3 regions of the Thauera sp. JM12B12 genome follow, and region 2 is predicted to be linked to each of the others. Evidence: riboswitches for the same ligand, from Rfam matches in the RefSeq annotation. Region 2 holds a riboswitch; each other region holds the start of a gene.
What was found. Region 2 has a riboswitch for cobalamin ahead of AAG895_RS13350 (GNAT family N-acetyltransferase). Riboswitches for the same ligand answer to the same signal wherever they lie in the genome.

Region 1 (6,997 bases), 850 kb from region 2:
GATCTCGAAGCCGCCGTACTCGACGAGCACGTCCAGCCCCGAGCGCGGCCGTCCGCCGCGCTCCAGCGCCTGCGCCAGCAGGGTGCGCTTGTGGAACAGGCCGGCGTCGTCCAGCCCGGTGCCGCGGCCGGTCACGGTGTACAGGTCGGCGTCGTGCTCCGCGCCTACCAGGCAGTGGGTGATCAGCGACGCCGATGCGGTGTTGCCGATGCCCATCTCGCCGAAGCCGACGCAGTTGCAGCCGTTGCCGGCGAGCGCATGGGCGATCTCGCGTCCGCGCTGCAGCGCCGCGTCGCGCTGGGCGGCGGTCATCGCCGGCTGTTGCAGGTAGTTGGCGGTGCCCGGCGCGATCTTGGCGTCGATCAGGCCGCCGCGCCTGCCGAAGTCGTGGTTGACGCCGGCATCGACGACGGTCAGCCCGAGGCCCATCTGGCGGCTGAACACGTTGATCGCCGCGCCGCCGGCGAGGAAGTTCTCCACCATCTGCCAGGTCACGTCCTGCGGGTAGGCCGACACGCCCGCCCTGGCTGCGCCATGGTCGCCGGCGAAGACGACGATGTGCGGCTGCTGGAGCGCGGGGGTGAGCGTCTGCTGGATGAGGCCGATCTGATGGGCGAGCGGCTCGAGCCGTCCGAGCGCGCCGAGCGGCTTGGTCTTGCGATCGATCTTGTCCTGCAGCGCGGCGGCGAGCAGGGTGTCGGGCGGGGCGATGGCGAAGGGCGTCATGCGGCGAGGTGGTTCCGAGGTTGGGCAGCGCAGGGGGGCGTCACGCCCGGCGTCGGCGATGTCCGACGGATGACGGGCGCTTGGCGCGCGTGGAAGTTTAGCCCTGCTTCAGCACCAGTGGCAGCCCGGCGGCGACGAACACGACGCGCGGGCAGCGCGCGGCCACGGCCTGGTTGAGTCGTCCGGCCTCGTCGCGGAAGAGGCGCCCCAGCGGCGTCTCGGGCACCAGTCCGAGTCCGACCTCGTTGGCGACCAGGATGACGCGGCCGGGCAGCTTGGGCAGGGTGGCGAGCAGGGCGTCGCGCTCGCGGCGGAACAGCGGCAGCTCGTCCGCGCTGGCTCCCGGCGGCAGTCGATCCGCGTCGATCAGCAGGTTGCTCAGCCACAGCGTGAGGCAATCGACCACCACGCAGCGCTCGGGCGCCGCTTCGGCGCGCAGCGCGTCGGCGAGCGCGACCGGCGCCTCCACGGTGCGCCAGCCGGCGGGGCGGTCGGCCCGATGGCGGCGGATGCGCGCGGCCATCTCCGCGTCGAGCGCCTCGGCGGTGGCGATGACGGTGACGGCGAGGCCGGATGCGGCGGCGCTGCGTTCGGCTTCGCGGCTCTTGCCCGAGCGGGCGCCGCCGAGGATGAGTTCGCAGGTCATGGGTGCTTCGTTTCCATAGCTCGGTCTTATCGCTGCAAGGGCTGTGTTTTATTGCAGTGCACGATACTGCCCCGTACGGTATCATCCGCCCCCACTGCCCCGGAAGGGGTGGCGCGTTATCGGTGCCCACGGGCGTTTCTCGCCCAGGGTTAAACGGGAAACAGGTGCGCGGCCCCTCGCAAACGAGGCCGCAATGCCTATGCTGCCCCCGCAACGGTAAGTGCGCGCAAGGCGTGTCATGCAGCCACTGGGACTCCACTCCCGGGAAGGCGACCCGCCCGTCCGGCCCTCGGGCCGGCACAGCGCACGAGCCCGGAGACCGGCCGGAACGCGAATTGGCGGATGTGCCGCGGGGTGGCGGCGACGGGCGCGGTTTGTCTTGCTCTCTTCGGTTCTCCCACGCTGTCGGTGCGTCCAGGTGAAGTTGCCATGGCGTGCGGGGACGCGCGGCATGGCGAAGGGAGTTCAAACAATGAAGATCCGCCTCTCCGCGCTCGTGTCCGCGTGCGCGCTCGCTTACCCGTTTGTCCCGGCCCAGGCCGACGATGCCCAGCTCAACCACGTCGTCGTCACCGCCACCCGCCAGCCCATCACTGCCGACGAGGCGCTTGCCAGCGTCGACGTGATCGACCGCGACGAGATCGCGCGCGCCGGCAATGCCAGCCTGGTGCAGCTGCTGGCGGGCCGTCCCGGCGTTCAGGTGTCCAGCAGTGGCGGCCCCGGCGCCAACAGCAGTGTGTACATCCGCGGCGCCAACTCCGGCCACACCTTGCTGCTGATCGATGGCGTGCGCGTGGGATCGGCGACCAACGGCGCCCCCACGCTGGAGACCATTCCGCTCGAGCTGATCGAGCGCATCGAGATCCTGCGCGGCCCGGCGAGCGCGCTCTACGGGTCGGACGCCATCGGTGGCGTGATCCAGGTGTTCACGCGCAAGGGCCGCGAAGGCTTTCAGCCCAGCGTGCGCGCCGGCATCGGCACCGACGGGGCGCGCACGCTGGGGGCGACGCTGGCGGGCGGGGCCGAGCGCCTGCGCTACAACGTGTCGGCCGGCACCGAGCGCAGCGACGGCATCGATGCCAAGCCCAACTCCACACGCGGCAGCGATGGCGACGACGACGGTTTCCGCAACGAGTACTTCAGCGGCTCGGTGTCGCTCGGCTTCCGCGAGGCGGACGAGATCGGCCTGACCGTGCTGCACTCGGATCTGCGCAACTGGTACGACAACGCCAAGGTGTTCGACTCCTACCTCGACAAGCGCACCAGCTCGCTCGGCCTGCACATGCGCAACCAGCTCGCCGCCGACTGGACCAGCACGCTGCGCTTCGGCTACGGCGCCGACGAATCGCGCAACCGCGCCGACCTCAACGATCGATCCGTCTTCGACACCGAGCAGCGCCAGCTCACCTGGCAGCACGACATCGCCCTGGGCGCCGGCTCCCTGCTGGCCGCGTACGAGTACCTCGAGCAGGAGGTCGACTCCAGCTCCGCTTACGCCAAGACCAGCCGCTACACCAACTCCCTGCTGCTCGGCTGGAGCGGGCAGTTCGACCGTCACCACCTGCAGCTCAATGCCCGCCACGACGAGGATTCGCAGTTCGGCAGCAAGACCACGGGCGCGCTCGCCTATGGCTATCGCCTGAGCCCGGAGTGGCGCGCGCGCGCCAGCATCGGCACCGCGTTCAAGGCGCCGACGTTCAACGACCTCTATTTCCCCTGGGGCGGCAATCCGGACCTGCGGCCCGAGGAGGCCCTGAACCGCGAGGTCGGCCTGGTGTGGGAGCGCGACGGCACCCGCGCGAGCGCCACCTACTTCAACAACCGCATCAAGAACCTGATCGCCTGGGCGCCGCTCGATCCGGCCGATCCGATGAGCGCCTGGGCGCCGGCGAACGTCGCGCAGGCGTCGATCCAGGGCGTCGAGCTGGCTGCCAGCGCGATGTTGGGTGACTACCGCGTGCGCGCCACCGTCGACTTCCTCGACGCCGAGGACAAGGCAAGCGGCGACGAACTCGGCCGCCGCGCGCGCATCGGCGGTTCGCTCGGCATCGAGCGCGCCATGGGGCCGTGGACCTGGGGGATGGAATGGAACGGGCAGGGCCGGCGGTATGATCGCATTCCGAACAGCGCGGCCAACCGCATGGGCGGCTACGGCCTGCTGAACGCCTATGTGCACTACGCGCTGGCGCCGGACTGGAGCGTGGAAGTGCGCGCCAACAACATCCTCGACAAGGACTACGAGCTTGCCCAGAACTACGGCACCCAGGGGGCCAACGCCTTCGTGGCCGTGCGTTACGCGATGCACTAAGGCGCGATGCTCGTCGCCACCCAGCGTCACCACGTCCCCGGTGGCCGGCTCCTGATGCGGCCGGGCCGCCACCACCCCGTGCTGCTCGCCGCCGGCCTGCTGTCGGCGGCGGCGCTGGCGCTGCTGTGGGCCCTGGTGGCGGGCGACATGCCGATCGGCCTGGCCGAGGCCCTTGCCGCCCTCGCCGGCAGCGAGGGCATGGCCGCCGACGTCGTGCGCGAGCTGCGCCTGCCGCGTGCGGTCGCCGCCTTCGTCTGCGGCGGCCTGCTCGCCACCGCCGGCGCGCTGATGCAGGTGCTGCTGCGCAATCCGCTTGCCGATCCGTACATCCTGGGCATCTCCGGCGGCGCGGCGGTGGGGGCGCTGGCGGCGATCACGCTCGGCGCGGCCTCGATCTGGGTCGATACGCTGGCCTTCGGCGGTGCGCTCGCCGCGATGCTGCTCGTCTTCGGTCTGGCGCATGGCGACGGCAGCTGGACGCAGACGCGGCTGCTGCTCACCGGCGTCATCGTCGCCGCCGGCTGCGGCGCGGCGGTGACGCTGATGCTGGCGCTGGCGCCCGACACGCGGGTGCAGTCGATGCTGTTCTGGCTGATGGGCGATGCCAGCGGCGCGGCGCGGCCGTGGCCGGGGCTGGGGGTGCTGGTGCTGGGGCTGGCCGCAGTGATGCCGTTCGCGCGCGACCTCAACGTGCTCGCGCGCGGTGAGCTGAACGCCCGCGCGCTCGGGGTGAGCGTGCGCAGGCTGCGCATGGGCCTGTACGTGCTGGCCTCGCTGCTGACCGCGACCGCGGTCACGCTGGTGGGCTCGGTGGGCTTCGTCGGGCTGATCATCCCGCATCTGGTGCGGCTGGCGCTCGGCAACGACCAGCGCGTGCTGATCCCCGCCGCGGCGCTCGCCGGTGGCATCCTGCTGACGCTGGCCGACACCGCCGCGCGCACCGTGCTCGCGCCGCAGCAGCTGCCGGTGGGTGTGCTCACCGCGCTGATCGGGGTGCCGGTGTTCCTGTTCCTGCTCGCGAGGCATCCGCGGTGAGCGCTGCGTACGCCGACGGCCCGCCGCTGCTGGAGGCCGAGCGTCTCGCCCTGCAGGTGGGCGAGCGCTGGCTGTGCTGCGAGTTCAGCCTGAGCCTGGCGGCGGGCGAGTGCCTGGCCCTGCTCGGCCCCAACGGTGCCGGCAAGACCACCTTGCTGCACACCCTGGCCGGGCTGCGCGAACCCACGGTAGGGCAGGTGCGCCTGGGTGGCCTGCCCTACGCGGCCTGGTCGCCGCTGGAGGCGGCGCGCTTTCGCGGCCTGCTGCCCCAGCAGCAACCGGACCATTTCGCCGCCTCGGTGCTGGAGACGGTGCTGATCGGCCGTCACCCCCACCTCGGCCGCTGGGGCTGGGAGACGAGCGAGGACGAGGCCATCGCCCGTCAGGCGCTGGCCGACGTCGGCCTGCAGGGCTTCGAGACGCGCGACGTCCTCACGCTTTCCGGCGGCGAGCGCCAGCGCGTCGCGATCGCCACCCTGTTGGCGCAGTCGCCGCAGCTCTTCCTGCTCGATGAGCCGCTCAACCACCTCGACCTGCATTACCAGATCGCCACCCTCGAGCTGTTCCGCAGCGTCGTTCGCGGCGCCGGGAAAGGCGGCGCGGCGCGGCACGGCGCGGTGATGGTGCTGCACGACATCAACCTCGCCGCGCGCTACGCCGACCACATAATCCTGCTCGACGGCCGCGGCGGCGTGAAGGCGGGCAACCGCGACACCGTGTTGCGCGCCGAGCTGTTGAGCGAGGCCTTCGGCCATCCCCTGCGTCGCTTCGAGAGCGAAGGGCGCGTCGTCTTTCTTCCGGATTGAGCGTTCACCGATGAAACACCTTCTTCGCCGCCTGCTGGGCGGCCTGCTGCTGGCCGTTGTGGCCTTGCCCGCCGCCGCGGCCTGCCCGCGCATCGTCAGCCAGTCGCCCTACATCACCGATGCGCTGGAATGGCTCGGGCGCGGCGACTGCATCGTCGGCGTGTCGCGCTACGACACGCGCGAGCTGCCGCGCACCGGCGGCGTCAAGGACCCCGACCTCGGCGCCATCGGGGCGCTGGATCCCGGGCTGATCGTCGTCTCCCGGGGGACCGATCCGGCCCTGCTCGACATCTTCGAGCCGGAGGCGCGCATCCTGCAGGTCGATGGTTTCGGCTCGATGGCCGACACCGAGGCGATGCTGCTCAGCCTGGCCGAGGCGACCGCCGTCCCCGACGCCCGGGCGCGGGTGGAGGGCTTTGCGCGCGCCTGGCGCGCCGCGGCCGCGGCGGTGCACGGCGGCGGCAGGCGCGTGCTGGTGATCTCGGCGTGCTCGGCGCAGCCGTATTCCTTCGGCCGCGGCCACATGGTCGGCGACGCCTTTGCCCATGCCGGCTTCGAGGTGGTGGAGAGCGCCGAGCGCATCCGCCACCTGCGCCCCGGCGAGGACGTCCCCGGCATCGTCGCCGCCATCGAGCGCTTCCAGCCCGAGCTGCTGGTCTCGCTGACGCCCGACAATGCGGAAAACTGCAGTGCCGAACTCGGCCTGGTGTCGGTGCCGATCGTCGCCCTCGAGGGGCGGCATTTCTTCCATCCGGGGCCGGCCCTGCTGACCGGCCTCGCCCAACTCGCGGAGCAGACGAAACCATGAGCGAACAGGATCGCGACAGCCGCCACAACGAGCGCATGGCGCGCAAGAAGGCGGTGGTGGACGAGAAGATCGCCACCGCCCAGGCCGAACGTGGTGTCCTGCTGGTCAACACCGGCAACGGCAAGGGCAAGTCCAGCGCCGGCTTCGGCCTGGTCGCGCGCTCGCTCGGCCACGGCATGAAGGTGGGCGTGGTGCAGTTCATCAAGGGCCGCTCGGATACCGGCGAGGAGGCCTTTTTCCGCGCCCAGCCGGGGGTGAGCTGGCACGTGATGGGCGAGGGCTTCACCTGGGAGACCCAGGACCGCGCCCGCGACGTCGCCACCGCCGAAGCCGCCTGGGACATGGCGCGCGGCCTGCTGCAGGACCCCTCGGTCGGCCTGGTGGTGCTCGACGAGCTCAACATCGCGCTCAAGTACCGCTATCTTGAGGTCGACACGGTCGTCGCCGACCTGCTGGCGCGGCCGACGATGCAGCACGTCGTCGTCACCGGCCGCGGCGCCCCGCCCGCGCTGGTCGAGGCGGCCGACACCGTGACCGACATGACGCCGGTCAAGCACGCCTTTGCCGCCGGCATCAAGGCGATGCCCGGCATGGAGTGGTGAGCGAGGCTGGATGCTGTGATTCCGGATGCGCCCGGGGTGAGACTGGGCTGCAGAGCTGCAGCGCTT
Region 2 (6,997 bases):
GAACGCGGTGGCGTAGCGCGCCTTGAGCTCGGCCGGGATGCGCTCGATCGGGGCGAGCGAGCCGTCGAAGTACTTGAGGTCGGCCACCATCACTTCGTCCCACAGGCCGAGCGCCTTCAGCTCGCGCACGAGATGCGCATTGACCACGGTGAATTCGCCCGACAGGTTGGATTTGACGTACAGGTTCTGGTAGTCGGGCTCGATCGACGCCGACACGCCGACGATGTTGGAGATGGTCGCGGTCGGCGCGATGGCGACGCAGTTCGCGTTGCGCATGCCGTGGCGGGCGATGCGCTCGCGCAACGGACCCCAGTCGAGCGCCGAGGAGCGGTCGACCTCGAGCAGGGCGCCGCCGCCGGCGTCGGCACCGGTGTTGCCGAGGTGGCCACGACCCTCGGCCAGCAGCGCGAGGCTGTCCTGCGGCAGGATGCCGCGATCCCACAGGCTGCCGCGGAAGCTGGAGTACGGCCCGCGCGCCTCGGCGAGTTCGGTCGAGGTCCAGTAGGCGGCGTGGCAGACGGCTTCCATCGAGCGGTCGGCGAACTCGACCGCGGCGTCCGAAGCGTAGGCCAGGCCCATCATGTGCAAGGCGTCGGCAAAGCCCATGATGCCCAGGCCCACCGGGCGGTGGCGCAGGTTGGCGGCGCGCGCCTTGGGCGTGGCGTAGTAGTTGAGGTCGATGACGTTGTCGAGCAGGCGCATCGCGACGCGCACGGTGCGCTGCAGCTTGTCGGGGTTGAGCGTCCAGCGCCCGTCGCCGTCGCGCACCAGATGGGCGGGCAGGTTCACCGAGCCGAGGTTGCACACCGCGGTCTCGTCGGCCGAGGTGTTGAGCGTGATCTCGGTGCACAGGTTCGAGCCATGCACCACGCCCACGTGCTGCTGCGGCGAGCGCAGGTTGCAGGCGTCCTTGAAGGTGATCCACGGATGCCCGGTCTCGAACAGCATGGTCAGCATCTTGCGCCACAGCTGGAGCGCCGGCAGGCGCTTGAAGAGGCGGATCTCGCCGCGCTCGGCCTTCTCCTCATACGCGCAGTAGGCCGCCTCGAAGTCCTGGCCGTAGCGCTCGTGCAGGTCGGGCACGTCGGCCGGCGAGAACAGCGTCCATTCGGCGTTCTCCAGCACGCGCTTCATGAACAGGTCGGGAATCCAGTTCGCGGTGTTCATGTCGTGCGTGCGGCGGCGCTCGTCGCCGGTGTTCTTTCGCAGTTCGAGAAACTCCTCGATGTCGAGGTGCCAGGTCTCGAGGTAAGCGCACACCGCGCCCTTGCGCTTGCCGCCCTGGTTCACCGCCACCGCGGTGTCGTTGACTACCTTCAGGAAGGGGATCACGCCCTGACTGTGGCCATTGGTGCCCTTGATGCGGCTGCCGAGCGCGCGCACCGGGGTCCAGTCGTTGCCCAGGCCGCCGGCGAACTTCTGCAGCAGGGCGTTTTCCTTGATCGACTGGTAGATGTCCTCGAGGCTGTCGGCCACCGTCGTCAGGTAGCAGGACGACAGTTGCGCATGGCGGGTGCCGCTGTTGAACAGCGTCGGCGTGCTGCTCATGAAATCGAAGCTCGACAGCAGCTCGTAGAACGCGATCGCCTGTGCCTCGCGGTCGATCTCGTTGATCGCCAGGCCCATCGCCACGCGCATGAAGAAGGTCTGCGGCAGCTCGATGCGGCGGCAGTCGACATGCAGGAAGTAGCGGTCGTACAGGGTCTGCAGGCCGAGGTAGTCGAACTGCAGGTCGCGCTCGGGCTGGATCGCCGCTGCCAGGCGGGCGAGGTCGAAGTCGGCCAGCCGTGGGTCGAGCAGCTCGGCCGCGATGCCCGCGCGGATGAAGGCGGGCAGGCAGGCGGCATAGCCTCGATCGGGGTCGGCCATGTCGGCCTGCGAGGTCTCGCGCCCGAGCACCTCGACGCGGATCGCCGACAGCAGCAGGCGGGCGGCGACGCGGCCGTAGTCCGGCTCGCGCTCGATCAGCGTGCGCGCCGCCAGCACCAGGGCCTGGCGCACGGCGGCGATGGGCACGCCGTCGTAGAGGTTGCGCACGGCGTGCTCGAGCACGGTGTCGGCGCATACCCCGTCCAGCCCCGCGCACGCTTCGCGGCACATGGCGAGCAGGGCGGCGCGGTCGAGCGGGCGGCGCGCTTCGCCGTCGACGACCTGCAGCACCGGGTCGGCGGCGCCCGCCTGTGCCGCCGTGCCCTGCTGCGCGGCGCGCTCGGCGGCGCGGCGTTCGCGGTAGAGCACGTAGGCGCGGGCGACGTCGTGCTCGCCCGAGCGCATCAGGGCCAGCTCGACCTGGTCCTGGATGTCCTCGATGTGCAGCAGGCCACCGTCGGGCAGGCGGCGGGTGAGGGCGCCGACCACGGTGTCGGTGAGGCGGGCCACGAGTTCGCGCACGCGCGAGGAGGCCGCGCCCTGGCTGCCTTCGACGGCGAGGAAGGCCTTGTTCATGGCGACGGCGATCTTGGCCGGGTCGAAGGCGACCGCCGCGCCGTTGCGACGGATGACCTGGAAGGCGTCGTACTGGAGGGTGTCGGGGCGTTTCTGGGCAGGGAGTCGGTCCACAGGTGGTCCTCGTTCGTGAATGTGGGCGGGGCGATGCTGTCGGGAAGGCTGCCGTTCAGGCAGCAGTGCGCGGGGCGGCCTGGGCGTCCGGCGCAGGATGAGGCGCGTGCCGGTGAGCGGGTATGGCGTCTCGCGCGCTCTGCAACTCCAGCACGAGCGGCGCGGTGAGCCGGCCACCGGGGCGGCGGAAGCCGCTCGCGGCGGCCATGTGCAGCACTGCAGGGCTGACGCTGTGACAGACGATGCGGGCGGCGTCGAGGGCGCGCGCCAGCGCGATCACGTGTACGAACAGCGCACGGCCCAGGCCGCGCTGGCGCAGCGCAGGGCTGACGCTCAGTCCGAAGTCGACCTCGCCTTCGCGCACGCCGACATGGGCGAGCGCGACGATCTCGCCCTGCGTGTTGCATAGCCCATGGACGTGATCGCGCGCGAAATCGAGTGCGTCGACATAGGCGGCGATGCCTTCGTCGCGGATGCCATGGCTGAAACGCAGCAGTCGGTCGTCGGCATCGAGGCCGAGCAGGTGGGCACGGATGCGCGCTGCGTCGGCAGCGCCGAAGCGCAGCAGCGGGCGTGCGGCGACATGCCGGGAGGCTGCGGCGGGCGCGGGTGGATTCGGCGCCGCGGCGAGCGCGACGGGGGCGAGGCGGGCAGATGCGTGCATGGTGGAGATCCGGTGCAGGCGGGGCGGATCTCCGACGAGCGGGCGCAATGCCTCAGGCGCATGAACATGTCATGCGACGTGGCCGAGCCGTCAGGAAAGCGTGCAAGTGAAATGGTGTGAGCCATGCCTCTTGTCAGGGACACCCCGCCCCAAACTGTTGAAGGTGATGTGCATGGCAGGTCTCCTGGCTCACGGGTCGTCGCCTTGCGTCGGCCTTCCCGGAGGATCTCCAGTGGCAGAGAGGGCGCAAGACTCGCCGATTACAGTTGCGGGGGCAGCTCCGGGATTCGCGCTGGGCGCGGCACCGGATTCCCTTTTCATGCCTGCCGGTATCGGCAGGCAACCATGAACAGGGCGCGAGGTTAGCCGCGCCCCTCGGGGCTGTCAAACGCAGCGTGCTCGATTCTGCGCACGAGGGCATGCATGGCCCGGTGGGCAGGGACCTCGAAACCGCCCGCTTCCGCCATGCGCAGCAGGGCGCCGGTGATCGCGTCGATTTCGGTGCGACGACCGGCGAGCACGTCCTGCAGCATGCTGGCGCGGTTGGCGGCGGTTGCCGCGGCGACCGCGTGCACGCGGGCGAGCGCCGCGTCGAGATCGAGTGCAAGGCCTTCGGTGCGCAGCACCGGCCAGGCTTCGCGCACAAGCTCGTCCAGCGCGGCGCGGTAGGGCGGCTCGAGAAGGGCGCCGTTGGGCACGCGGTGAATCGCCGCCAGCGGGTTGATGGCCACGTTAACCAGCAGCTTTGCCAGCCGCGCGCGCGCGATGTCGGGTTCGACCCGGGCGCGCAGGCCGGCACGTACCAGCATCTCCGCTACCGCTTCGAACCCGGGCGGCAGCAGGGTCTCGCCTGCGCCCGAGGGCTGCACCCGCTCGCCCGCGGCCGTGCGCTCGCGGTAGGCGCCCTCGGTGGTGATGCCCTGGTCGACGAGCGCCGCCCGGCAGTGCGCGCGCAGGAGATCGCCGGTAAGCCCGTTCTGCAGTGACAGCACGCCGACTGGCTGCATGCGCTCGGCAATCGCCGCGGCAGCGGCGGTGTCGCCAGCTTTCACCAGCACGATCAGCCAGTCGGCAAGCGGAGGCCGCGTTGCGGCGAAGGCATCTGCTCGGAAGGGCTGGCCGCCGACCTCGACACCGGCGCGCAGATGCGCCGCACGCTCGGCATCGCGCGCGACCACCGCCACCGGGACCGCGCCCGCCAGGCGCGCGGCGAAGTGCAGGCCGAGGGCGCCGGCGCCGATGATCGCGAGGGGGTAGCGTGCGGGAGAGGCGTGGGCGGGCGAGGTCATGTGTGCAGCGTTAGGGTTCATCGGGTTGTCGGGAGCGCTCGCCGAGGCAGCGTGCGGTGAGGGCGGCCAGGGCCATGTCCGGGCCGAGGGAAAGGCTGTCGAGGGCGTCCGATGCGGCGGAGCGACCGCATGCGCTGTTCCACGACGCACCGTTCCGGATCATCGCGGGCAGGTGGCTATTGGAGCATGTTGAACACCCTGGATGGGGTAAATGCGGCGGAAAGCCGCATTTTGCGGTGTTTTGCCGCGAGTGGCACAGGGTTTGCGCAAGGCGCTTCCAGCCTGGCCGCCGCGCGGCCGGGTCGGAGGAGTCAAGAGAAAACGACCATTCGAGGAGCCATCCATGCATTCCAACACCACCGCCATCGCTCGCCCCCTGCGTACCGCGCGCCGTCTGCTGCCCGCCAGCATCGCTGCCGCGCTGCTCGGCTTCGGCGCCGGCTCGGCGCAGGCGATCAGTTTTTCCCAGGGCGACGCCACGCTCGACATCAACGGCACCGTCAACGGCTTCTACTCGCACCGCACCGCCGAGGCCAACGGCGTCAAGACGACCAATTCCGCGCTCACCAACGGCCTGCTGCCGGGCTGGATCAACTTCGTGTTCACCACCAAGGTCGACGGCCTGGACATCAAGGCCCACGTCGGCTTCGCCCCTGGCATCAACGACAAGTCGGACGTGGTCGGCCTGCCGAGCGACCCGGGCTGCGGCGGGGCCACCGGCTGCGACAGCCCCTTCACCCAGATCGACACGCGCAACCTGTACTTCCAGTTCGGCAACCAGGAGTGGGGGACGGTGAAGCTCGGTCGCGACATCGGCCTGTTCGGGCAGAAGATCATCCTGTCCGACATGACCCTGCTTGGCCTGGGCGGCAACAGCTACGCCTCCACGCCCTTCAACACCACCTTCGGCATGATCGGCCACGGCTACATGTACACCGGCTTCCAGCCGCAGATCACCTACACCACGCCGGCGATGGGCGGGCTGTCGGCTTCGTTCGGGATCTTCGATCCGAACAAGTTCGCCGGCGACGAGACCAAGGATCCCGGTTTCCAGGCGATGGCCAACTACGACTGGGAGGCGGGCGCCGCGAAAGGTTCGCTGTGGGCGGGCGCGATCCACCAGCGCACGAGCGGGGCGGGCAGCTTCAATGCCAGCGGCTTTGAGCTCGGCGCCAAGGTCGGCCTCGGTGCGTTCGAGTTCGTGGCCTACGGTTTCGATGCCAGCGGCCTGGGCCTGTCCACCGTCGGGGCGCTCTACCTGTCGCCCTTCGCCAAGACCGACGGCAAGGGCTACTTCCTGCAGGGCACCTACACCGTCGGCAAGACCAAGTTCGGCCTCAACTTCGGCGAGAACCGCGACCGCGGCGGCCTGCTCACCGACACCAACACCTTCCGCTCGGCCACCGTAGGCGTGTACCACAGCCTGAACAAGTACATCACCCTGGTCGGCGAATACAACCAGGAGAAGGGCGAGGGTGCGGACCTGTTCCCCGGCGACCTCAAGACGCGGACGATTTCGCTCGGCGGCATCCTGTTCTTCTGAGCCCTTCTCCGGGCTGCTCCATTAATCCCGGATTTATGGAGCATATGGAGCAGTCCGGGCAATCCGATTCATATTTCATGAGCACCACAGGCGCCCGAAACAGGGCGCAAGTCACGGAAAAACAAGGACCTCCATGACTGGCACGGGTCCTGCTGAGTAAAAACCGTGGCGACCTGCCCGCACACCTTAGAGATCGAGGAGACGACACCATGCTGTATGCACTGCCCGGCCACGCCGACGCCAAGCTCCAGTACAAGACCCGCTACGACAACTTCATCGGTGGCCAGTGGGTGGCCCCGGTCAAGGGCCAGTATTTCGACGTGATCACGCCGATCACCGGCTGCAAGTACACCCAGGCCGCGCGCTCCACCGCCGAGGACATCGAGCTCGCGCTGGACGCCGCGCACGCCGCCTTCCCGACGTGGGGCAAGACCGACGCCACCACGCGCTCGAACGTCCTGCTCAAGATCGCCGACCGCCTCGAGGCCAACCTCGAGTTGCTCGCCTACGCCGAGACCGTCGACAACGGCAAGCCGATCCGCGAGACGCTCAACGCCGACATCCCGCTCGCGGTCGACCACTTCCGCTACTTCGCCGGCTGCCTGCGCTCGCAGGAAGGCGGCATCTCGGAGATCGACGAGAACACCATGGCCTACCACATCCACGAGCCGCTGGGCGTGGTCGGCCAGATCATCCCGTGGAACTTCCCCATCCTGATGGCGGCGTGGAAACTGGCGCCGGCGCTGGGTGCGGGCAACTGCGTGGTGCTCAAGCCCGCCGAGTCGACCCCGATCTCGATCCTGGTGCTGATGGAGCTGATCGCCGACCTGCTGCCGCCGGGCGTGCTCAACATCGTCAACGGCTATGGACGCGAGGCCGGCATGCCGCTCGCCACCAGCAAGCGCATCGCCAAGATCGCCTTCACCGGCTCCACCTCCACCG
Region 3 (6,997 bases), 410 kb from region 2:
TGCCTGCGCCGGGTCCCCATCCAGCACGGGCAGGTTCAGGGCGGCGAGCTCGCGAACGTCCACCGGCCCGAAGCGCTGCGCCTCCGCGATCGCCCGTCGCGACCAGTATCCGCTGTCGATGTAGAGCGCGGCCGCAGGCGTCGCCGTGCCCCGCGCACGGGCGCCACCGCATGCGTCCGCGCCGATCGCCCGCTTCGCCCGGGCACCCGCCCCTGCGCCCCCCTCGCGCCCGAGCAGATTCATCGGCACTGCGGCGAACTGTGCGCTCGCGCCGCCGGGCAGGAACAGCACGGCGAACGCGTCCGGGATCGCCAGCAGACGGCGCAGGCAGGCCTCGGTCTCCGCCTGCAGCGTGCGGTAGGCGGGCGTGGTGAAGGGCAGGCTCAGGATCGAGCCCGGCCCGGGCCGGCAGGCGTCGGCGACCTCATGCGCGACCGCGGCCGGCAACGGCCCCGCTGCGGCCGAGAAGCTGAATCCCCGCTGCGCGCGCCAGACCGCGAAGCTCGCGGACGCAGCAGCGTTCGCCTCAGGAGAACAGTGCGATCCCATGCGCACCCGCCGCCATGAAGAACAGCACCGGGATCGACAGCATGGTATTCACCCGCGCCGACAGGAAGGTGATGCGCGCGCAGCGCAGGCGCTCGTCCACCGGCGCGGCGACGAAGCCGAGCACGCGCTTCTGGTGCGGCCACAGCACGAACCACAGGTTGCATACCATGATCACCGCCAGCCAGATGCCCAGCCCGAGCGGCGCGAGACTGCCCTGCAGGCTGAGCGCCTCGGCGAGCCAGCCGCGCTGCCACAGGATCGCCACGCCGCTACCGAGCACCAGCAGCGAGGCATGGCGGAAGGTGCCGTGCTCGCGCTGCATGAGCGCGCGCTGGCGCGGGCTGTCGGGGTCGGACAGGTCGGCTGCGCTCAGGGGCGCGTAGCGCGCGCGGGTGACCGCGGTGGCGTAGTTGTGCCCCACCCACACCAGCGCGCCGACGACATGCAGCCAGCGCGCCGCCACTTCGAACAGGGTCTCCATCGTCGTGCGCCCTACATCAGCTGGCGCAGCAAGAGCGCCAGCGCCACGGTGAGGGCAACGCCGAGCGCCACCGTCACCACCGAGGAGTCGAACACGCGCAGCAGCAGATCAGACATGATCGACCTCCACCACGGCGAGGGCCGCGTCACTGCCCGCGGCGGCACCGCCGGCGCAGCCACCCGTCGCGCAACCGCCATTGGCGCCGAGCAGGCGCGCGTTGCGATCGTTGCGCAGCACCAGCGGCTGGGCCCTGCGCCCGGGGGCATGCGCCCTGGCGATCGCCGCGGTGATCAGGTGGTGATGCGGCGAGCGCGCGCAGGCGGGGTCGGTGTTCGACGCGTCGCCGGTGAGCAGGAAGGCCTGGCAGCGGCAGCCGCCGAAGTCCTTCTCCTTCTCGTCGCAGCTGCGGCAGGTGGGGCTCATCCATTCGTCGCCGCGGAATTTCCGGAAGGTCGGCGACTCGTTCCACAGCCAGGCCAGGCTCTTGTCGCGGATGCTGGGGAAGTCCAGACCCTCGATGATGCGCGCCTCCTGGCAGGGCATGGCGACACCGTCGGGGGCGATGGTGAGGTGGATCGCGCCCCAGCCGTTCATGCAGGCCTTGGGCCGGCCCTCGTAGTAGTCGGGGATCACGAAGTAGATCGTCATGCGCTGGCCGAGGCGCTCGCGCGCCGCCTGCACCGCGCGCTCGGCCGTCTGCAGCTGCTCGAGCGAGGGCAGCAGTTCGTCGCGATTGACCATCGCCCAGTTGTAGTACTGGATGTTGGCGAACTCGAGGTAATCGACGCCGATGTCCTCGGCCAGCGCGAGGATCTCCTCGACCTGGCCGATGTTGTGGCGGAACACCGGCACGTTGAGCACCATCGGGAAACCGTGGGCCTTGATCATGTGCGCGACCTTGAGCTTGAGCTCGTGGGCGCGCGCGCCGACCAGGGCGTCGGTGAGCGCACGCTCGCTCGACTGCAGCGAGAGCTGGATCTGCTTGAGTCCGGCGGCCTTGAGGGCGAGCAGCCTTTCCTCGCTCAGGCCGACGCCCGAGGTGATGAGATTGGTGTAGTAGCCGAGCGCGCTCGCCTCGGCGACGAGTTCCTCGAGGTCCTCGCGCAGCAGCGGCTCGCCGCCGGTGAAGCCGAGTTGCAGCGCGCCGAGCTCGCGGCCCTCGCGCAGCACGCGCTTCCACTCGGCGGTGCTCAGTTCGGCCTGGGCGTCGCGGGTGTAATCGACCGGGTTGCTGCACCACGGGCACTTCAGCGGGCAGCGGTAGGTGAGCTCGAGCACCAGCCACAAGGGCTTGCCCTGCCCGTCAAGCCTGACGACGGATCCATCCTTTGGCACGGAACACCTCCAGGAATTTGTAGACGCCTTCGGCCACGCGCGCGTCGTCGCCCGGGTAGCGCAGTTGCAGCTCGGCGACGAGTTCGGCGACGGTGCGTTGGCCGTCGCAGCGCTCGATGATGTCGCCGGCGGTCTGGTTGAGCTTGACGATGCCTTCCGGGTAGAGGAGGACGTGCGAATCCTGCGTCGGCTCCCAGCGGAAGAGGTACATCGGGTTGAGCGCGTAGCGCTCGCCCGCGGCGGGCGGGCTGAGGGCGGTGTCGTTCATGCGTGCATCCGGTGCGGGGGCGGGCAGGTCGAGCGCGGCGCGGCGGCGTCTGCGCGTGATGAGCCCGGTGGCGGAAGCCGATGCGCGGGGCGAGACCGCGGCCCGCAGCCGTCCGTGGACGGCCGGGCCGCGCGCGCTCAGCGCACGTAGACGTAGGCGGTGACTTCGAAGCCGAGCCGGATGTCGCAGTACGCGGGGTCGGTCCATTGCATGATGTGTCTCCTCGTGAATGATGGTGGGCGAACCGGCGCGGCGGCCGGCTCACCCACATCATCCCCGCGGCGGCAGCGCCCGGGATCCGCGTAATCGGGGGCGTGCCATGAGGGCGATCACGAGCGCGCGCTGGCGAAAATCATGATTCTGTCGCCGCGCGCAATCGCGTTGACCTGGGTCAACGCGCGCCCGGCCGAAGCTGGCGGATCTCCTCGACCAGGCCCGCGTTGCCGGCGTCGGCCGGCCCCTGCCAGCCGTCGAAATGCAGGAGCTCGGGCAGCGGCATGCGCTTCAGCCAGCCTGCCGCCTCGAGCTCCGGCTGGGCATGGAAGTCGCGGACGTAGCCGATGCACAGGTAGGCGATCGGGATGATCTCCCCCGGGATGCCGAGCGCCTCGCGCAAGGCCTGCGGGTGCAGGATGCTGACCCAGCCGACACCGAGGTTCTCGGCGCGCGCCGCCAGCCACAGGTTCTGCACCGCACACACTGCGCTGTAGACGTCCATCGCGCCGATGTGCGTGCGCCCGATCACCACCGGGCCATGGCGGCTGCGGTCGCAGGTGATGCAGAGGTTGACCGGCGACTCGAGGATGCCCTCGAGCTTGAGGTTGCGGTAGGTGGCGCGCTTGGCCTCGTCGAACATCTGCTCGGCCTCGGCGTGGGCGGCGAGGAAGTCGGCGTGGATCTTCTGCCGCACCGCGCGCGAGCGCACGACGATGAAGTCCCAGGGCTGCATGAAGCCGACCGAAGGCGCATGGTGGGCGGCGGTGAGCACGCGCGCGAGCACCTCGTCCGGGATGGCATCGGGCAGGAACTCGCCGCGCACGTCGCGGCGGGTGTGGATGGCACGGTAGACGGCGTCGCGCTCGGCGGTGCTGAAACGCGGGTCGGTCTGGAAGCGCGGTTGCGCGTTCGCGGCAAGGCCAGCGGACGCCCCGGATGAATGAGGCGCGGCCGCGTCCGGGCCGGCGTCGGCGTGCGCGTGGGCGCGCGAGGGCGCGGCCTGCGCCTGCGTCGGGCTGCTCATGAAGTATTCCCCTTGGCTACGAGCAGTGGGCAGCCGCCGACCAGACGGCTGCGGACAAGGCTTCGAGGCCGGTCTTCCGGCTGCGGATCATCTCGTCCGGACGCCTTCCCGGTCCTCGCGGACCAGTGGCTGGGCGAACCTCGCCCGGACAATCCCCTTCACGGCGCTGGGCGCGCGGCGGACTGGCACCGCCTTCCCGATTCTCCCGCGCCAGGCGCGGGCACCCCGAAGCAAACGAGCGCGAATCTTAGCAAGATCAAGATCAATGGGGTCAGACCCCATTGATCGTCAGCCGCGCTGGCGGCGGGCTTCGAAGAGGCAGATGCCGCTGGCGACCGAGACGTTCAGGCTCTCGACGCTGCCGTGCATCGGGATGCGGGCGAGCTCGTCGCAGGTCTCACGGGTGAGGCGACGCAAGCCGTCGCCTTCGGCGCCGAGCACCCAGGCCACCGGCACCTTCTGGTCGATGTCGTAGAGGGACTTGTCGGCCTCGCCGGCAGCGCCGACCACCCACACGCCGGCCTCCTGCATCTCGCGCAGCGCACGGGCGAGGTTCGTGACGGTGATGTAGGGCACGGTGTCGGCGGCGCCGCTGGCGACCTTGACCGCGGTGGCATTGAGCCCCACCGCGCGGTCCTTGGGCGCGACCACGGCGTGTGCCCCGGCGGCGTCGGCCACGCGCAGGCAGGCGCCGAGGTTGTGCGGGTCCTGCACGCCGTCGAGGACGAGGATGAGCGCGTTCTCGTCCAGGCTGTCGAGCACGTCGGCGAGCTTGATGTCGCGCCGGGTGGCGTCGACCTTGGCCACCACGCCCTGGTGACGGCGGGTGCCGACTAGGCCATCGAGCTTGTCGCCCTCGGCCTGGCTGATGCGCACGCCGGCGGCCTCGGCCTGGGCGAGGAACTTCTTCACCCGCGCGTCCTTGCGGTCGGCGGAGAGGAAGACCTCCAGCACCGCATCGGGCGCGTGGCGCAGCTTGGCGGAGACGGCGTGGAAGCCGTAGATCAGCTTGGTGGAGGTATTGTCGGGTGTCTTAGCCACGGTCGGAGCCCTTGGGGGTGGTCTTGCGGCCGGCTCGGCGGGCCGGGGCTGCAGTCGGAGTCGGGGGCGCGGATTCTAGCGCCTCGGCTGCGGCTGCGGCGACCGGTGCGGCGGCGGCCTTCTTTGCACGCACCTTGCGGGGTTTGGGCTCGGAGGGCTCCGGGCGCGCAGCCGGGGCTACCGGAGCGGCAGCCGTTTCGGCTGCTGCCTTCTTTGCGCCTGCCTTGCGCGGTTTCGCCTGAGCGGGCTCCTGCGCCGCGGCGAGCGTCTCGACGACCGGCGCGACGGCGGCCCTCCTCGCCCGTGACTTGCGGGGCTTCGGTTCGGCCACCTCCGGCACGGCGACGGGCACTTCGACGGCCGGGTTGACGGCCGTCTTTTTCGCGCGCGCGGCACGCGGCTTGGACGCCGGGGGCGTGGCGGACGCCGTGGCGACGGCCGCAGGCGCCACAATCGGCGCCGGCGCCACCTCGCCGACAGGTTCCGCCGCGGCCTTCTTCGCACGCTTGCTGCGGCTCTGGGCCGCAACGGGCTCGGGAACGGCAGCGAGGCCGTCCTCGACCGGCGCAGGTGCCGCCTCGGCGGCCTGGTTCGCGGCGGCTTTCTTCGCACGTTTGCTGCGCGCCTTGGGCTCGGCCGCCGCGGCGACACGGGCCGGGACATCAGCGGCGGGCGCAGTCGCGAGTTCCGCCACCGGCTCGGCGGCCGACTTCTTCCCACCCTTGCTGCGGGACTTCGCCGTGGCGGGCTCTGCAGCGGGGACCGGCGACTGCACGGTCGGGGCCTCGATGGGCTGCGCAGGCGCAGCGTCGACCACCGGCTCGGCCGCGCCCTTCTTCGCGCGCGGCTTGCGCGCCTTCTTCCCGGCTTCCGGGAGGGCGGCCGCAGCCACCGGCTCGGCGGGCTGCGCGGGCGCCTTCGGCGCGACCGGCAGCGGCCCTTCGATCAGGCGGAAGTCGATCTTGTTGGTCGCCATGTCGACGCGCACCAGTTGCACCTTCACCCGGTCCGACAGGCGGAACTGCTTGCCGGTGCGCTCGCCCATGAGGGCGTGGCGCGTCTCGTCGTAGTGGAAGTAGTCGCTGCCGAGGTCGGAGATGTGCAGCAGGCCCTCGATGAAGATGTCGTCGAGCGCGACGAAGAGGCCGAAGGGCACGACCGCCGACACGCTGCCGGTGAACTCCTCGCCAACGCGGTCCTGCATGAAGTAGCACTTGAGGAAGGCGACCACTTCGCGGGTGGCCTCGTCGGCGCGGCGCTCGGTCATCGAGCAGTGCAGGCCGATCTGCTCCCAGTCGCCGGGGCGGTATTGCTCACCGCCGAGCGCGGCCTTGATGCCGCGGTGGATCAGCAGGTCGGGATAGCGCCGGATCGGCGAGGTGAAGTGGGTGTAGGACTCGTAGGCGAGACCGAAGTGGCCGACGTTGTCCGGGCTGTACATCGCCTGCTTCAACGAGCGCAGCATCACGGTCTGCAGCAGCTGCGCATCGGGGCGGTCCTTGACCTGCTCGAGCAGCTTTGCGAAGTCGCTCGCACGCGGCTCGTCGCCCCCGCCCAGGCCGAGGCCGAACTCCTTGAGGAACTCGCGCAGCTTGGCGAGCTTGTCCTCGGAGGGGGAGTCGTGGATGCGATACAGCGCCGGATGCTCGCGGCTGGCGAGGAAGTCGGAGGCGCACACGTTGGCGGCGAGCATGCACTCCTCGATCAGGCGGTGGGCGTCGTTGCGCACCTCGGGCACGATCTGCGCGATCTTGCCGTTGTCATCGAAGATCATCCGCGTCTCGGTGGTCTCGAAGTCGATCGCGCCGCGCTTGGCGCGCGCCTTCAGCAGCACGCGGAACAGCGCGTCGAGGTTCTCAAGGTGGGGCAGCAGCGCGCCGAGTTCGGCGCGCACCGCCGGGTCCTTGTCGTAGAGCGCGGCGGCGACCCTGGTGTAGGTCAGGCGCGCATGCGACCAGATCACCGCGGGGTAGAAGCGGTAGTTCTTGATTTCGCCGTTGGCCGAGATGGCCATGTCGGCCACCATCGCCAGGCGCTCGACCTGCGGATTGAGCGAACACAGGCCGTTGGAGAGCTTCTCGGG

Region 1: it holds a riboswitch for cobalamin, as region 2 does, so the genes downstream of both, AAG895_RS17265 (TonB-dependent receptor) here and AAG895_RS13350 (GNAT family N-acetyltransferase) in region 2, are expected to answer to the same signal.
Region 3: it holds a riboswitch for cobalamin, as region 2 does, so the genes downstream of both, bluB (5,6-dimethylbenzimidazole synthase) here and AAG895_RS13350 (GNAT family N-acetyltransferase) in region 2, are expected to answer to the same signal.

The regions. Positions count from the first base shown of each region.
Region 1 covers NZ_CP154859.1:3,797,490-3,804,486, reverse strand. The annotation lists gene cobT (nicotinate-nucleotide--dimethylbenzimidazole phosphoribosyltransferase) at 1-726, opposite strand, end outside; gene cobU (bifunctional adenosylcobinamide kinase/adenosylcobinamide-phosphate guanylyltransferase) at 824-1,372, opposite strand; cobalamin riboswitch at 1,476-1,715, shown strand; gene AAG895_RS17265 (TonB-dependent receptor) at 1,845-3,680, shown strand; gene AAG895_RS17260 (iron ABC transporter permease) at 3,735-4,715, shown strand; gene AAG895_RS17255 (ABC transporter ATP-binding protein) at 4,712-5,521, shown strand; gene AAG895_RS17250 (hypothetical protein) at 5,532-6,329, shown strand; gene cobO (cob(I)yrinic acid a,c-diamide adenosyltransferase) at 6,326-6,931, shown strand.
Region 2 covers NZ_CP154859.1:2,944,831-2,951,827, reverse strand. The annotation lists gene AAG895_RS13355 (ribonucleoside-diphosphate reductase subunit alpha) at 1-2,559, opposite strand, end outside; gene AAG895_RS13350 (GNAT family N-acetyltransferase) at 2,615-3,223, opposite strand; cobalamin riboswitch at 3,380-3,586, opposite strand; gene AAG895_RS13345 (2-dehydropantoate 2-reductase) at 3,586-4,533, opposite strand; gene AAG895_RS13340 (porin) at 4,856-6,055, shown strand; gene adh (aldehyde dehydrogenase) at 6,265-6,997, shown strand, end outside.
Region 3 covers NZ_CP154859.1:3,355,507-3,362,503, forward strand. The annotation lists gene serC (3-phosphoserine/phosphohydroxythreonine transaminase) at 1-447, opposite strand, end outside; gene AAG895_RS15205 (urate hydroxylase PuuD) at 527-1,030, opposite strand; gene pqqE (pyrroloquinoline quinone biosynthesis protein PqqE) at 1,139-2,365, opposite strand; gene pqqD (pyrroloquinoline quinone biosynthesis peptide chaperone PqqD) at 2,334-2,633, opposite strand; gene bluB (5,6-dimethylbenzimidazole synthase) at 3,025-3,873, opposite strand; cobalamin riboswitch at 3,922-4,116, opposite strand; gene rlmB (23S rRNA (guanosine(2251)-2'-O)-methyltransferase RlmB) at 4,162-4,914, opposite strand; gene rnr (ribonuclease R) at 4,907-6,997, opposite strand, start outside.